DNA from 3 places in the Ruminococcus sp. J1101004sp1_RTP21198st1_B9_RTP21198_201120 genome. Region 3 is predicted to be linked to each of the others. Evidence: riboswitches for the same ligand, from Rfam matches in the RefSeq annotation. Region 3 holds a riboswitch; each other region holds the start of a gene.
The links. Region 3 has a riboswitch for tetrahydrofolate ahead of AB5618_RS19105 (folate family ECF transporter S component). Riboswitches for the same ligand answer to the same signal wherever they lie in the genome.
Positions count from the first base shown of each region.

Region 1 (5,257 bases), on a different contig from region 3:
AGAGCATATTGTAAGTGGGCTGGTACACGAAGCATTTGGATATGACAATGTGGGATTCCACATGGGAAGCGATGTGATCACCATCGATTTCAACGGAATGCTGGATGAAGAACAAATGGCCGAAATCGAAGCGAAAGTGAATCAGATTATCTGGGAAAACCAGGAAGTTGAGATTTTTTATCCTACAGAGGAGGAACTTAAAAATCTGGATTACAGAAGCAAGAAAGAGCTTTCCGGATGGGTTCGTATTGTGCGCTTTCCAGGAGCAGATACCTGCGCATGCTGCGGAACTCATGTGACGCGTACTGGAGAAATTGGAATGGTGAAGTTGCTTTCTGTGGTGAAATTCCGTGAGGGGGTTCGTATGGAAATGCTGTCAGGTAAGCGAGTGCTTGATTATCTGAATATGGTAAATGAACAGAATCGTCAGATTTCCGTGAAGCTGTCTGCGAAAATGGACAAAACAGCGTCAGCGGTAGCAAGGCTTCAGGATGAAAATTTTGCTCTGAAGGGAAGAGTACATGCGTTAGAAGAAGAATTTATCGTTGGCGAAGCTGCTAAATGGAAAGAAAAAGAGAATGTGCTTTTATTCCAGGAAGGAATGGAAGCAGGAAGCGTTCAGAAGCTTACAGATGCAATTTTACAGGTCTGTAAGGGGCGTTGTGCAGTATTCTCCAGGAATGCAGATGGAAGCTATAAGTATGCTATGGGAGAAAAAGACGGAGACTTACGTCAGTTTACAAAAGAGATGAATGCAGTATTGAATGGCAGGGGAGGCGGTAAGCCTTTCTTTGTACAGGGGTCTGTGCAGGCTTCCGAGAAAGAAATTCGAGCCTTTTTCGAAAATAAATAGCAGTTGTTCAGTTCCTTCGCAAAAGCACCTTGCGGAATAGCACCCGCTGAATAGTTGCAATAAATAATAAAAGAGGATTGAAAAAAATCCGTATTAGAGCGTGTTTGAAAAAGCATTCCCACAATATGTACGCCCCACTTTGCGGTATATTTTGCCCGAATTCGGTTGTCATAGCCCGCTACGATGCCCTCCTCCGGACAAAATCTCCCACAAATTGTGACGCACATCTTGCAGAAGTCCTTTTTTCAAACACGCTCTGCGGAAGAAAGGAAAAGCTGAATTATTTTTCAAGATAATCAGTGTTATAGGAAGAAATGTTTGGAGAGTGTCATGCGCACCTGATCATGGATGGACTGAATTATAAAGATGCAATTTCTATTCATAAGGATCATGTAAACGATGAAGTGATACGGAAACATTTGAAAGCTTATGAAGAGCTGGGGATTGTCTTTGTAAGAGATGGTGGAGATGCATTAGGAGTATCGGAAAGAGCCAGGAAACTGGCACCAGAATATGGAATTGATTATCGTACTCCTATTTTTGCCATCCATAAAAATGGACACTATGGCTCTATCGTGGGAAAAGGTTTTGACACTATGAAAGAATACCATGTCCTTTTGAAAGAAGCGAAAAACAAAGGGGCAGATTTTATTAAAATTATGACCACAGGACTTCTGGATTTTAATAACCATGGACAGATTACCGGAACGCCTTTAGACAGGAAGGAAGTCTGCGAGATGGTACATATTGCCCATGAAGAAGGGATGGCGGTGATGAGCCATACCAATGGAATTTATGGTGTACAGGCAGCTGTGGAAGCTGGTGTGGATTCAGTAGAACATGGAAATTATATTGATCCGGAAACAATCAGAGAATTAGCTGACAGTGATAGTGTATGGGTTCCTACTCTTGTGACAATTCGAAATCTTCGTGGATGTGGAAGATATAAGGAATCAGTGCTTGATCCTATTATAGAACTGGCCGCAAAGAACCTTCGTCTGGCATACAAGTACCGAGCAAAGGTGGCTCTTGGAAGTGATGCAGGAGCTTATATGGTCTTACATGGGAAGGGCTTAATGGATGAATACCAGGCATTTATGGACATTCTGGGAGAATCCGGGGATGTGAGAGCCTGGCTGGCAGATGGAGAGAAAAGGATTCAGGACACCTTCAGGCGTCCTGAATCTTGATAGATGTATAAATGTTGGAATTTTTGGATTTTGTAGGATCAAAGGTAATGCAGATACCTGCGCCGGATTCCATATTACTGGTGGAGGTATCCTTTGCCCCTTCTGTAAAGCAGGTTATGGTTGCGCCATCGCCAGTTTGAAGTGTGACGGTATTTGCTGTATGGCCTATAATTGTACCGCTGACTGAGCTGGTAATTTCCCGGCTTCCAAGAGAATCCGGATCATCACCGGTGACTGCTGTAACAGTAACACCATCCAGTGAATTTCCCTGAAATTGTCCAGTGCAAGTTATGGTTACATAGGAGCCTGGTGCTGTTCCACCTTTAAAGTAAGAAGGAATCTGAGACAAGTCCACATTTATTGTGCTGTCAGAGCCAGAGGGAAGAACTGTGAGCGTATTCAGGGAAATATTCTGAATTTCTGCATGAATCTGCTGTTCTTTTGCTGAGTCATCGGCAGAAACTTGTGCAGGATCTGGTGTTGGTGTTGGATCTGGAAGTGTAAGCGGATCAATATCTGAAATGCTTAGTACTTTCAGATGACTGGCATTAAGAGAAGAACTTTGGGTATCCTGACTGGAAGCAAACTTGCCTTTAAAATGAATGTATACCCATACACCGGTGCGGATGCCATTCTGATAATATTGTTCAGTTCCAGTGATTGGATAGGTGGCTGTTTTTCCCTTTTTATTTTTTATGGTAATGGTATTTGAGGTCAAACTCTGTACTTCCCCATAGGCCTTTCGTACTTCCAGCTGATTCTTTTTGTGAAAGTCGTCTACTACTTTCAATGCTTTTACAGTGCTGGTATCCTTGTTAGAAAGCTGGCCTTCATAAATGACACTGATCTCATCTCCAGTGATCATGCCATCTTCGCATTCCAAAGTTGCTTCAGAAAGATCAAAAACGTAAGTTTGTTCCTGATTTTCCATAGTCAGGGTGGCACCGGTGAAATCCTTAAGGGTTCCTTTGATTTCATCCATATAAACACGCTGTTTGGGTGTTTCTGAAGTGTTCTGTAAGGTGGCTTCACTCTGATCAGAAGTAGAAGTATAGCTGGTGATCATATCACCGGCAGTACATCCTGACAGAGAGAATAGTACCAAAGAGCCGAGTAATAGTTTTGTGAACTTTTTCATTGTTGCTTTGTATCCTCCGAATCCGGAAATGGTACAGGAAGAAAATCGAAAACCTCTCGGCATGCATTCCATTCCTCCGAGTTATCTGGCATACGATAGCCAAGTCCTGTACATTCTGTAGTGGCATTTGTATTCATGTAATTATTATAAAAAACATTATAAGGATTTTGTAGTGGCGGCTGTTTTTGGCAAGATGATTTGTTTGTGGATTTTATACTCATAGAAACACTCCTTTTTGTCAAATATTTTTCCTATATAAGGGAAGATATTCTTAGAATATGCGAAAAAGAGGAGAGTATGCACAAACATTTGTCAGTGAACAGTAACGATTAATTTATTTATGTGAATATTATAACAAATACATATTGAAATTTCTATATTTTGTGCTATAATCATTTTAAATAAATAATAGCGAAGTAGGAATTTATGCGTCAAGTGTTCATTGGCTGGGGAGTCGCCGTGAAACGAAAAGCAGCAGGACTGTTTACGATATATTTTCCGCACCCGTTGCTACATGTGAGAACATCTCATAATGTGGAGGGATTATTATTTATGGTAACTACTCTGTTATTTTAATCATTATGGAGGTGTTTTTTTTATGCATAAAAACAAACAGACATGGAGTGTTAAGACTCTTGTATTCCTTGCACTGCTGGTAGCAATCCAGCTTGTGCTGTCACGCGTTCTGGTAATTGATCTTGGTGTATATCGAATTACATTGGGAACGGTTGCCACTGTATTGGCAGGTCTTTGGATGGGGCCTGTAGCTGGTGGCGTAGAAGGTGCTGTTGCCGATATCATTGGATGTTTTATGAAAGGCTATGGAGTTAATCCACTGATCACTTTATCTGCAGTTGCCTGGGGTGTGATCCCCGGACTGGCTGGAAAACTAATGGCTGAAAAGAACAGAAAAGTAAAGACTGTTGTTATGTGTGTCGCAATTGCAGTCTCTGGCGTAGTGGGAACACTTGGACTGACCACTGCAGGACTGGTAATGATCGGAGCAAACTTCTATGCAATTATGCCAGGACGTCTTGTACAGTTTGCAATCATGACTCCAATCTACTGCGTACTTACCAGTCTTCTTTATTTCAGCCCGCTTACAGGCATGGTTGTAGGAAACATAAGACCTGCTAAGCTGGAGAAGAAGACCGTATAAATGGCAGCAGTCCAGGATCTGAATTATATACAAAACCCAAAATTAAATAATATGGCATAAGATGGATTATGAAGCAATGCACTTACTGGAAAGTTGATTGTTTGAGAAATCAACTTGTTGAATAAGTCAAAAAATACGATTCCCAAATAAAAGGCTGTGATCAGGATAAACACTGATCGCAGCCTTTTTTAAACATGCTCTGAAAAGTTTTCAGTTTGTATGTGTCTGAACCCGGAACCAATAGGTGTAGAGATAATGAAGTCCAAGTGATTCATAAAGATTACGTGCGGGAGTGTTTCCCTCTACTACCTGAAGATAGGCCTTAGTTGCGCCTTTCTTTTTTCCTTCTTTTAGAAGCGCAGTACAAATCTGACGAGCATAACCCTTGTGTCTGAAATCTTCGCGAACATGGATAGCGTACAATCCAATATAATTTCGATCCAGAATTCCAAGCCCGGTTGCAATAATTTTTCCGTTACTCCAGATGGAGGCGCATACGGTGTCTTTTACGATGGCATGATACATGGATGGAACTACAGCACGGTGAACAGGATTAATGGTGCCTTTCAGATCAAAAAGACTTTCAATCCAAATATCTGGAATATCGTCAGTAAGAGTTACCAGATCGCAAGGCGCAGAAAGATCTGCTCCATCCAGTGAGGCTGCCATAACATTTGTTGTATGCTGGATTTCGTAGTTGCGGTTTTCCAGAAGATAATCAAAATCCGGAGAAACCAGAGGACTGATCTTAAAAATTGCAGGGCTGCCCAGTCGGGCATACTCTGCTTCGCAGAAAGAAACCTTTTCCCTCCAGGAAAGGGTAGAAGTTCCGAACTGCTCCACACTGTTTGTTCTATGTGTATAAAAATAGGAAAAACGGAGAATCCATCCATCATAAAGCTCCATTTTATGGGAGG
Region 1 covers NZ_JBCOMI010000002.1:47,453-52,709, reverse strand. Annotated here, with positions in the region: partial or broken gene AB5618_RS01425 (alanyl-tRNA editing protein) at 1-349, shown strand, start outside; gene AB5618_RS01420 (DUF6783 domain-containing protein) at 733-1,038, opposite strand; gene AB5618_RS01415 (DUF6783 domain-containing protein) at 979-1,149, shown strand; gene AB5618_RS01410 (amidohydrolase family protein) at 1,168-2,043, shown strand; gene AB5618_RS01405 (hypothetical protein) at 2,024-3,181, opposite strand; gene AB5618_RS01400 (hypothetical protein) at 3,178-3,402, opposite strand; THF riboswitch at 3,592-3,693, shown strand; gene AB5618_RS01395 (folate family ECF transporter S component) at 3,780-4,340, shown strand; gene AB5618_RS01390 (N-acetyltransferase) at 4,551-5,257, opposite strand, start outside.
Region 1: another riboswitch for tetrahydrofolate. It lies ahead of AB5618_RS01395 (folate family ECF transporter S component); the one in region 3 lies ahead of AB5618_RS19105 (folate family ECF transporter S component).

Region 2 (5,257 bases), on a different contig from region 3:
TCCCATGTAGGAAGCTCTGGCACTATTTTCTTATCAACCCAGCATAGTTCGCCTTCATTGCATTCAATCAGTTCCCCGGTATATCCATCGGCTGTAAATACACACATAAGCTCAGATTCACATTCGCTGTTTATAAAGGTTACCAGGCCACGAAATTTGTAGGAAGTAAGTGTGAGTCCTGTTTCTTCTTTTACTTCACGCAGAAGACATTCTTCAGGGGATTCCTGATTTTCTGTATGTCCACCTACACCAATCCATTTGCCTTCGTTCATGTCATTTTGCTTTTTTACTCTGTGAAGCATCAAATATTTGCCATCGTTTTCGATATAGCATAAAGTAGTTATTGTCATTTATTCTCCTTCCCGCAGGCACTGCTTTTTTCTGTGAAATATAAAACAGGGGCGATGCATATCAGTTTTATACATGCCCCTGTTTACTGTTTTAAATGATTAGCTTTAGATTTCGCGTGTAGCTTCTTTCAGCCATTCTTTTTCCTCTTCTTCCAGATATGGAGAAATCTTTTTATATACCTGTGTATGATAATTATTAAGAAGTGCCCGTTCCTGCACAGTCATCAGCTCGGGAACAACAGCATCCAGATCAAACGGTACCATAGTCAGATGTTCAAAGCACATGAACTGGCCGAATGTAGTTTTCTCTGCTTTTTTGCATACGAGCAGGTTTTCGTGGCGGATTCCATATTGGTTTTCCACATAGTATCCAGGCTCATCTGATGTGATCATACCCTCTTCCAGTACTGCATTATCTCCCTGAATAATTCTCCAGCGGAAGCTGTTTGGTCCTTCATGAACATTCAGAAGATAACCAACTCCATGTCCTGTTCCATGATTAAAATCCTGTCCCATTTCCCATAACGGACCACGCGCCAGATAATCCAGATTTACACCAGTACAGCCATAACGGAATTTGGCATTTCCAAGGTTCAGCATGCCACGTAAAACAGCGGTAAAATATTTCTTCTGCTCGTCATTCACAGAGCCCATAACAATTGTGCGGGTGGTATCTGTAGTACCTTCGTAATAGTGTCCGCCTGTGTCTGCCAGAAGGAAATTGCCAGGCTCAATGGCAATATCTGTCTCTGGTGTGGCAGAATAATGGTTGATTGCAGCATGAATGCCATAAGAAATAATGGGGTCAAAGCTGTTGTCGATAAAGTTCTCCTGCTGGGCACGGAAGCTGTACAGCTTCTCTCCTGCGCTTAACTCTGTCATTGTAATTTTGCCAACATTTTTCTTTAGCCAGCAGATGAATTTGGTAAGCGCAACTCCGTCTTTGATATGAGCGATACGTTCATTTTCTACTTCTACTGGATTTTTAATTGATTTTGGAAGAAAAGTCAGGTTGGCTTCATCCAGAATCGTTACTTCCTTCGGAATACTGTTTACCAGACGACAGTTGGCTTTCTTTTTACAAAGAAGAACTGTCATGTCTTTCTCAAATGTTTTTACATATTCATAAATGCTGTCATAGGGCAGAATGGTTACGCCATCCTTAGATAATGCGTCCAGAATTGAAGCCGAAAATGCTTTTTCATTTGCAAACAGCCTGATTTCTGTTTTTGTCATTATCAGATAAGAGAGAACAACCGGACAGCAATGTACATCGCCGCCACGAATATTCAGCAGCCATGCAATGTCATCCAGAGAAGTCAGTACAAATCCATCTGCACCTTTCTCTTCCATTGATTTACGGATTCTTGCACATTTGTCAGCACGGGATTCGCCTGCCCATTTTACATCCAGTTCCATAACCGGTTCACAGGAAAGTGCCGGACGATCTTCCCAGATTTCTCCTACCAGATCAGAATCCGTCTGAAGAGTGGCTCCTTTTTTTGCAAGAAGTTCGGTCAGTTCATCTGCTTCTTCGGCGCTGACGGTTCTTCCGTCAAAACCAAGGCACATTCCCTCGCCTAATTTTTCTTCCAGAAACTGGTGCACAGTGGGAACATCTGGTTCTCCCATTTTAAAAAGCTCTACACCCGTTCCCTCCAGCTGTGCGGCCGCCTGGATGAAATATCTTCCATCTGTCCACAATCCAGCCATATCCTGCATGATGACTGCTCTGCCGGCAGATCCGGTAAAACCTGTAATATATTTTCTGCACTTAAAGTATTCTCCTACATATTCAGATGCATGAAAATCATCTGTGGGAACAAGATAAGCATCTATTTTCTTCTCTGCCATTACTTCCCGAAGTGCGGTGATTCGTTCTTTAACTGTCATAAAACTGACTCCTTCCAGTGAATTTTGTCTATTCCTATTATAATATCCACGTTACCCTTTCGCAACCTGTTTAAGAAAAAACACTTTTCTATTCCCAAAAGACGTGATATACTAACTTTCGAAATGAATGATATGCAAAATAGGATTTTATGCGTCAAGTGTTCGGTGAATGGGGAGTTGTCACTGAAACGAAAAGCACGTCTTACGGTATATTATCCGCACCCGTTGCAAGCACTATAAGAGGGATATCTCATATTGTGTCAGAGCCTGCCCGAAAGGAGCTTTCTGCAAGATGCACATTGCGATTTGTGGAAACGTTTTTTAACAGGCTCAAGGGAATGTTTTCGACATACATTCTATCACAATTGGAGATATCCTTTTTTGCGTATTAAGCAGGCAGATATTCGAATTCGAAAATCCTTCCCCGGTTTTATCAAAAAAGGATAGTCTCCGCAATCAAATACAAAGGAGGTTATTTTTAATGGTTGACAAACAAAAAGTAGAACAGGCCATCCGCCTGCTTCTGGAAGGAATCGGTGAGGATATTACCCGGGAGGGACTGATTGATACTCCCGACAGAATTGCACGTATGTGCGAGGAAATTTACGGTGGTCTCGATCAGGAAGCAGATCACCATTTACTGAAGCAGTTTCCAGTAGAAAATAATGAGATCGTATTGGAAAAAGATATTACTTTTTACTCTATGTGCGAGCATCATCTGATGCCTTTTTATGGTAAGGCGCACCTGGCTTATATTCCCGATGGAAAAGTCACAGGATTAAGCAAGCTGGCACGTACGATAGAGGTTTATGCCAGAAGACCGCAGATCCAGGAACGCCTCACAGTACAGATTGCGGACGCTCTGGAGCGTGCCCTCTCTCCGAAGGGAATTATGGTTATGCTGGAAGCAGAACACACCTGCATGACCATGCGAGGCGTTAAAAAGCCAGGAAGCAAAACAATTACAACTGTAACCCGCGGAGCCTTCAAAGAAGATAAGGAGCTGCAGAAAATGTTCCTTTCCATGGTCGGAAAATGAGCAGTTCTTTTTCTGAAACAAACCGTATTTCTTTAATCTGGCGGCATCCCCTTTATCAAAAGCACTGTGAGAAAATACAGGAGCTTGAAAAAGATCGTATTTTCTGCAGACATACGCCGGAACACTTTCTGGATGTTGCCAGGCTGATGTATATTTATTCTCTGGAAAACAAGCTTAATCTGTCCAGGGAAATCATTTATGCCACTGCTCTTCTTCATGACATTGGCCGTGCGCAGCAATATCTGTCGGGTATTTCTCATGACATTGCAGGAGCTGAAATAGCCGGAAAGATTCTGGCAGATCTGCATTTTACAGAGCAGGAAAAAGAGGAAATATTATCTGCGATCAGTCAGCACAGGACGGATGGATCTGATAATGTGTTGGCTATGCTGCTATATAAGGCTGATAAAAAGTCCAGAAATTGTTTTTCATGTTCAGCAGCTTCAGAATGTTACTGGCCTTCTGAGAAAAAAAATCTGACAATTGAATATTAAGCCTTCTAAAAAATCTAACAGAAAGGATGGTTTCTATTTATGAAAATTGGAAATCGTTTTTTTGATACACAAAATCACACTTATATAATGGGAATTTTAAATATTACTCCTGATTCTTTTTCCGATGGCGGGAAATGGAATCATTTAGATGAAGCTTTGCGGCATACAGAAGCCATGATCGCGGATGGTGCGGATATTATCGATATTGGCGGGGAGTCTACGCGTCCCGGACACACGCCGGTCAGTGCAGAGGAAGAAGCTCAGAGAGTTTTGCCCGTTATCGAAGCGGTCAGAAAACGTTTTGACATTCCCATTTCTGTAGATACCTTCAAAAGCAGCGTGGCAGAAAGTGCGATTCAGGCCGGTGCAGATCTGGTCAACGATATCTGGGGATTAAAATATGATTCTGAAATGGGAGCTGTAATTGCCAAATATGATGTTGCATGCTGTCTCATGCACAATAAGTCCAATACAGAATATAACAATTTTCTCATTGATATGCTTTCTGAGACACAGGAATGTGTCAATCTTGCAAGAAAAGCAGGAATCAAAGATGAGAAAATCATTCTCGATCCAGGGGTTGGATTTGGAAAAACATTTGAGATGAATCTGGAAACTATGAATCATCTGGAGCTTTTTAAGAATCTGGGCTTTCCGGTTCTTCTTGGCACCTCACGCAAGTCGATGATCGGACTGGCACTTGATCTGCCTGTAGACCAGCGTGTAGAGGGAACACTGGCTACCAGTGTAATTGGTGTGATGAAGGGCTGTTCTTTTGTGCGTGTTCATGATGTCAAGGAAAACAGACGCGTAATCCAGATGACAGAAGCAATTTTGGGTTGTAATTGAGAGTAAAGAGGACATTCGCAATCCGCTTTGCTACTTGCTCATGAACGCAGTCGCGAAGCGACTGCGTTCAAATTCCTCAAAATTGTAAATAGCCAACAGAAAGGAACAACTGTTATGGATAAAACCAGATTTGATAAAATAGAAATTAAAGAACTGGAAATTTTTGCCAACCATGGTGTCTATCCGGAAGAAAATGTACTTGGACAAAAATTTGTTATTTCTGCCACCCTCTTTACCCACACACGTCAGGCCGGGTTAACGGATGATCTGTCTGCTTCTATCAATTACGGAGAAGTCAGCCACATGATTACAGATTTCACCAGAAAACATACTTTTAAGCTTCTGGAAGCACTTGCAGAAAATCTTGCAGAGATGCTGCTCGACTCTCTTTCCGGTCTGGAACAGATCACACTGAAAATTGAAAAGCCCTGGGCTCCTGTTGGTCTTCCACTGAAAACCGTATCTGTGGAAATCACAAGAAAATGGCATACTGCATACATTGCTTTTGGCTCTAATATGGGAGATAAAAAGCTGTTCATCGACAATGGGATACGTGGTTTGAAAAAAACAAAAGGATGCCGGATAGAGGCCGTTTCTGATTATCTTGTAACAGAACCTTATGGTGTTACCGA
Region 2 covers NZ_JBCOMI010000010.1:138,467-143,723, reverse strand. Annotated here, with positions in the region: gene AB5618_RS09000 (8-oxo-dGTP diphosphatase) at 1-350, opposite strand, end outside; gene AB5618_RS08995 (aminopeptidase P family protein) at 456-2,243, opposite strand; THF riboswitch at 2,377-2,473, shown strand; gene folE (GTP cyclohydrolase I FolE) at 2,725-3,282, shown strand; gene AB5618_RS08985 (HD domain-containing protein) at 3,279-3,776, shown strand; gene folP (dihydropteroate synthase) at 3,816-4,625, shown strand; gene folK (2-amino-4-hydroxy-6-hydroxymethyldihydropteridine diphosphokinase) at 4,740-5,257, shown strand, end outside.
Region 2: another riboswitch for tetrahydrofolate. It lies ahead of folE (GTP cyclohydrolase I FolE); the one in region 3 lies ahead of AB5618_RS19105 (folate family ECF transporter S component).

Region 3 (5,257 bases):
AATGCGGCAAAATAATTTTCTTGATCACCTGCATATTCCCTGCACCGTCTACATATGCCGATTCAATAAGATCTCCGGGAATCGCAATAATTCCGGCAATGTAAATCAACATGACATATCCTGTCATCTGCCAGATACTTACAATTGCAACAGACCAGAAAGCTGATGTTGGTCTTGCAAGCCATGACAATTCCAGAAATTTGCAGTTTAACGTTTCTCCAATCTGTGGGAGAACATCCGAAAAGATAAACTTCCAGACAAAGCCTAGAACGATTCCACTTAAAATGTTCGGTAAGATCAGAGTTGTCCGAAAAATCTGGCTTCCACGAATTTTACATGTAAGAATTAAAGCAAACAACAATCCAAGTGCATTTGCAATAACCGTCACTACAAACATGTTTTTCAGTGTATATATAAAAGAGTTCAAAAATGCCTTATCTGATAAAATCTTTTTGTAATTGGCGATTCCGTTCCACTGTATGTTCTTAGATATTCCATTCCACTTTGTTAGTGATGTAGCAAAGCTGTATATGAAAGGAATCAGAACAATACAGCTAAAACAAATTATTGCAGGTGCCAAAAATATAATTTCATTTTTTATACAGGTTCCTTTTTTTTCTTTCATACCTCCACCTTCTCTAACAGTATTTTCGAATTCCGGATTCGTTTATTTTATAACTTGATAGTAGTCTATTCTCAAGTAAAAAGCCACCCATAATTCTATACACTTAGTGGATATTTTTGTCCTGTTAGCTTTATTTTTTTTGCAAATTGCTTATAAACAATTTGATTTTTATAATTTTTTTTGATAAAATTATAAATCAAGTATTATTATATTGATTAATCAATGGGGGATTTGTTATGAAGGGACACTTAAAAAGTATTCGTTATAAACTTATTTTAATTTTATTACTCTGTTCTATTCTGCCTTTATCTTTCTCCATGTGCATCACTTACATTTATTCACGAAATAATTTTTCCAATGAAATCATCTCATATAATGAGCAACTCATGTATCAATTTTCTAATAACATCAATACATATCTTTGCGATGTGTCTGATGGAATATACTATCCGTTTAGCAATGCCAAAATGTATTCTTTTTTAACTAAAAAAGATTCTTCGCATTATAATGATCACAATACCATTATGACCTTTATGCAATCCATTCAAAACCTTTCCAATGATATCGAGTCAATTTCTTTACAGTGTATCAAAAAAAACAAAACTTACATATTTCAGAATCGCGATCTGCTTACAGCTTCCCTGTCTGATTCCGTCTTATTCCCTGGTGATTATACAGCTCATATTTTTTCTTCCAGAAACTCTAAAGACAATTACTCAGTTTCTATATATCTTAATCTTCAGAGTATTCCAGAAAACACCCCAATTGGAGCCCTTACCATAACACTTTCTAGTGTATCTTTTGAAAAATTGTCCAAGGACATGCTAACCGCTTCTGATGAAGCAATCTATGTCATCAACAATTCATCTGAAACTGTTTTATATAGTACAAATAATGTTTTATCAAATAAAATTCCATCTGAAATAAACAATATAGCCCATCAGCTTTCTGCCTCCGGAAACTATCAAAAATATACTGATAATAAACAAAGCAAATTTATATTTTATAAGACTATTGAAGTGTTAAATACTCCCATCACCATTATAAAAACAGTCCCTTTAACAAACGCTTATGAAAGTATTTTTCAGATTCTGAATATTTACCTGCCAACTTATATTGCATTTTTGTTTCTTTCCATCTTGATAACCTGGCATTTTTCCAAAAGTCTTACTACGCCTATTATTCTGCTGACAAAACAGATGAAGGATATTAAGCAAGGAAAAAGTTATGCTCCTCTTGAGTTAAATAGCAATGATGAAATACGCGTTCTAAACGACTCATTTAATTCCATGATTGAAACAATACAACTACTGAAAATAGATAAATATGAGCTTGAACTCTCTATAAAAGACGCGCAATTGCGAATGCTGCAAGCTCAGCTAAATCCACACTTTATGAATAATACATTACAATCTCTTGGAACGTTAGCCCTGCAAAATAATTCACCGGAACTTTATTCGTTAATTACTAATCTTTCTCTCATGATGAATTACGCCATGGATATCCAGCATCCATTAATTTCATTACAAAGTGAATTTGATTATGCACAAAGATATCTCATATTTCAAAGACAACGTTTTGGAGAAAATTTTCATTTTGATTTGAATCCAGATCCTGATACGGTTTCCCTAATGGTTCCAAAAATGATTCTTCAGCCTATTATGGAAAATTATTTTAAGCATGGGTTTGTAAAACGGCCGGAAGGATACTATATCTGTGCCACTTCACATTTAAACAACGGAATCCTAACCGTACTGGTAGAAAACAATGGAAAATCTCTCTCTAAAAAAGAATTAGATAATCTCCAGCTTATGTTTCACTCCATAAAATACAACCAGTACAAGGAAAAAGAAAAAGGGATCGGTCTTGACAATATCCAAACTCGACTTAATATGTATTATCACAATGCATCTTCCGTTTCTGTTGAAAACATTTCCCCTTATGGGGTTTGCATAAAGATCACATTATTCCTGGAGGAACCTGCTAATGAAATTGCTGATTATTGACGACGAAAAACCAGTTCGGGACTGTATTAAATTACTTATTCCTAAAAGCACCTATAAAATATCTGAAATATACGAAGCTGAAGATGGATTAGAAGCAGTTCAGTTAATCCGACAGTATTCACCAGATCTGATATTTACAGATATCTGCATGCCTATTTCAGATGGATTGGAATTAATGGATTGGATTGTTGAAAATAGTGTTTCTACTCCTGTTATTGCGATCAGTGGATACACAGATTATGAATACATCCGAAATTTTTTCATAAAGGGGGGGCTTGATTATATTTTAAAACCAATACAGCCTGACAAACTAAACCTTGCCGTACAGAAAGCTCAAAGTGAAATTGAAAGAAAAAAAGTAATTACTCCCACACATGAAGAGGATTATATAACAGAGGATATTTTTATTTCCATAAAGAAATATATCGACCAAAATTATTCGAATCAGCTTAACTTACCCTATATTGCTTCTGAATTTCATTTAAGTGAACCCTATTTGTCAAGAAAATTCAAAGCAAAATTTGATATTAACATTATACAATATATAAAACTGGTACGGATCCGTCATGCAAAGCAGCTTTTAATGAGTTCTGGAAAAAAGATATCAGAAATATCTCTTTTAGTTGGATATGATGATGAAAAATACTTTTCTCGTGTTTTTAAAGAAATGGAAAAGATTTCAGCTAACGATTATCGAAAAAAATTCTCAAATAAGTAATTTTTTACTTGCTTTTTCCAGTTCTCTGCTATATACTGCCTCATGTAAAGTAATGCAGAGTAAATTCATGAGCGTAAAGTGCCTTCCGGATGGAGAGTTGCCGGAGGACGAAAAGAGAAATCTTGCGGTTCGTGGATTGCTTCTCGCTGCAACAGAAGATAAATATGAATCCATAAATTATCTCCTATTGTGAGCGAAAAAAGAAAAGGAGGTAATTTTTTTATGGAGAAAACAAAGAACATGTTTCTCACCTCAGCTAAAGAGCTGAAAAACACTTCTACACTGGCAGTCTGTGCAATGCTTGCTGCCCTGGCACTGATTTTAAATTCAGTTGCTTCTATCAACATCGGTCCCTATGTAAAAATTGGATTTTCCGGTATCCCAAACCAGATTGCTGATTATCTGTTTGGACCCATTACCGGATGTCTGTTTGCCGGTGTGCTGGATATTGTGAAATTCTTTATCCGCCCTGATGGTCCATTTTTCTTTGGGTTCACCTTTAACGCAATGCTCGCGGCATTTATTTATGGATGTTTTTACTACAAACATAAGCTCACTTTCCGTCGCGTGCTGATTGCAAAACTGGTTGTCGTTCTGATTGTAAATGTTCTGTTAAATACCTTATGGCTGGACATGCTCTACGGAAAAGGATTCCTTGCAATCCTTCCAATGCGTACTGTAAAGAACCTGATCATGTGGCCAATTGATTCCTTTATCTTCTTTACCATCACAAGATTGATTGAACAGACAGGAATTTTTAGTATTTTTAGAAAACCGGCTGCCAGCTGATTACATATATTTGAAAATATAAAAACTTAGCGATATCAAATAAAAAACGCGAATATTCCAGTACTTAATAAGCCACTGATATTCGCGTTTCTTATTATCCTAACCACTTAAAAGAAGGATAGTATCTTACAACAGCTTTCCCCACAATCTGGTCAAATCGCACGAATTTGTTTTTCCATGAACGTGAATCCTTCGAATCATTCCGATTATCACCAAGCATGAAATAACAGTTTTCCGGAACTGTATATGGACCATAACTTCCGATCATTTTCTCCGGAATGAACGAGTCATCCAATGAAGTGGGCGAACCATCAATGTAAACTTTCCCATCCTTAATTTCCACTACCTCTCCCGGCAGTCCGATCACTCTTTTGATAAAAAGACGGCTTTCATCATCTGGGTATTTGAATATTACAATATCAAATCGCTCCGAGTCCTTGAACTTTTCAGAAATTTCATAACCGAACAGATTAAGATTAATTCCACACGCAAGCTTTTAAGAAGATTCACGTTTTTCTACTTAATCTGAATCCTTATTTTTTCACCGACAGGTGTCCAGTCAGATTCTGCAGTGATTTCACCTGTAGTTCCATCATATGCGCTTTCTTCGGTTCCATAATCTTCATCCGTTTTATCTGCTGCGTCGGTATTTTCTTTCTGGTCTGTATCGTCTTGAAGCCTTACTTCTGTGGGAGCATCTGCCCCTCCGATAATTTGAGTTTCAACCGGCTCCTCTGCATCTGACGGATTTTCTCCCTCCAAAGTATCCTCTGGAACTTCTTCTACTTCTTCTGTAGTCTCACCAATTTCTACAAAATCGTCATCAACCCAGACAGTGTCTGCAGCAGCCATATAAGGTTCTCTGGTATAAAGCTGTAATTCCAGATAATCGCTGTCAATATCCGGGAGTAAAAGAACCGGACCGTCAGAATCCAGCTGATACATGCCCCAGAAACTGGTTTTAAAACTCCATTGAGATTTACCATCTGCTGAATTACTGCGCAGTTCATACTGTACCTGATTTCCTTTACTGTCTGTCCCCATAAGCATCATCTCATTACCATTATACAGCTTTTCCTCAAGTTCTTCCGGAATTTCTGCCGTAATTATACTTTGCAG
Region 3 covers NZ_JBCOMI010000041.1:11,301-16,557, reverse strand. Annotated here, with positions in the region: gene AB5618_RS19120 (carbohydrate ABC transporter permease) at 1-625, opposite strand, end outside; gene AB5618_RS19115 (sensor histidine kinase) at 862-2,631, shown strand; gene AB5618_RS19110 (response regulator) at 2,612-3,349, shown strand; THF riboswitch at 3,403-3,500, shown strand; gene AB5618_RS19105 (folate family ECF transporter S component) at 3,572-4,138, shown strand; gene lepB (signal peptidase I) at 4,233-4,592, opposite strand; gene AB5618_RS19095 (DUF4179 domain-containing protein) at 4,655-5,257, opposite strand, start outside.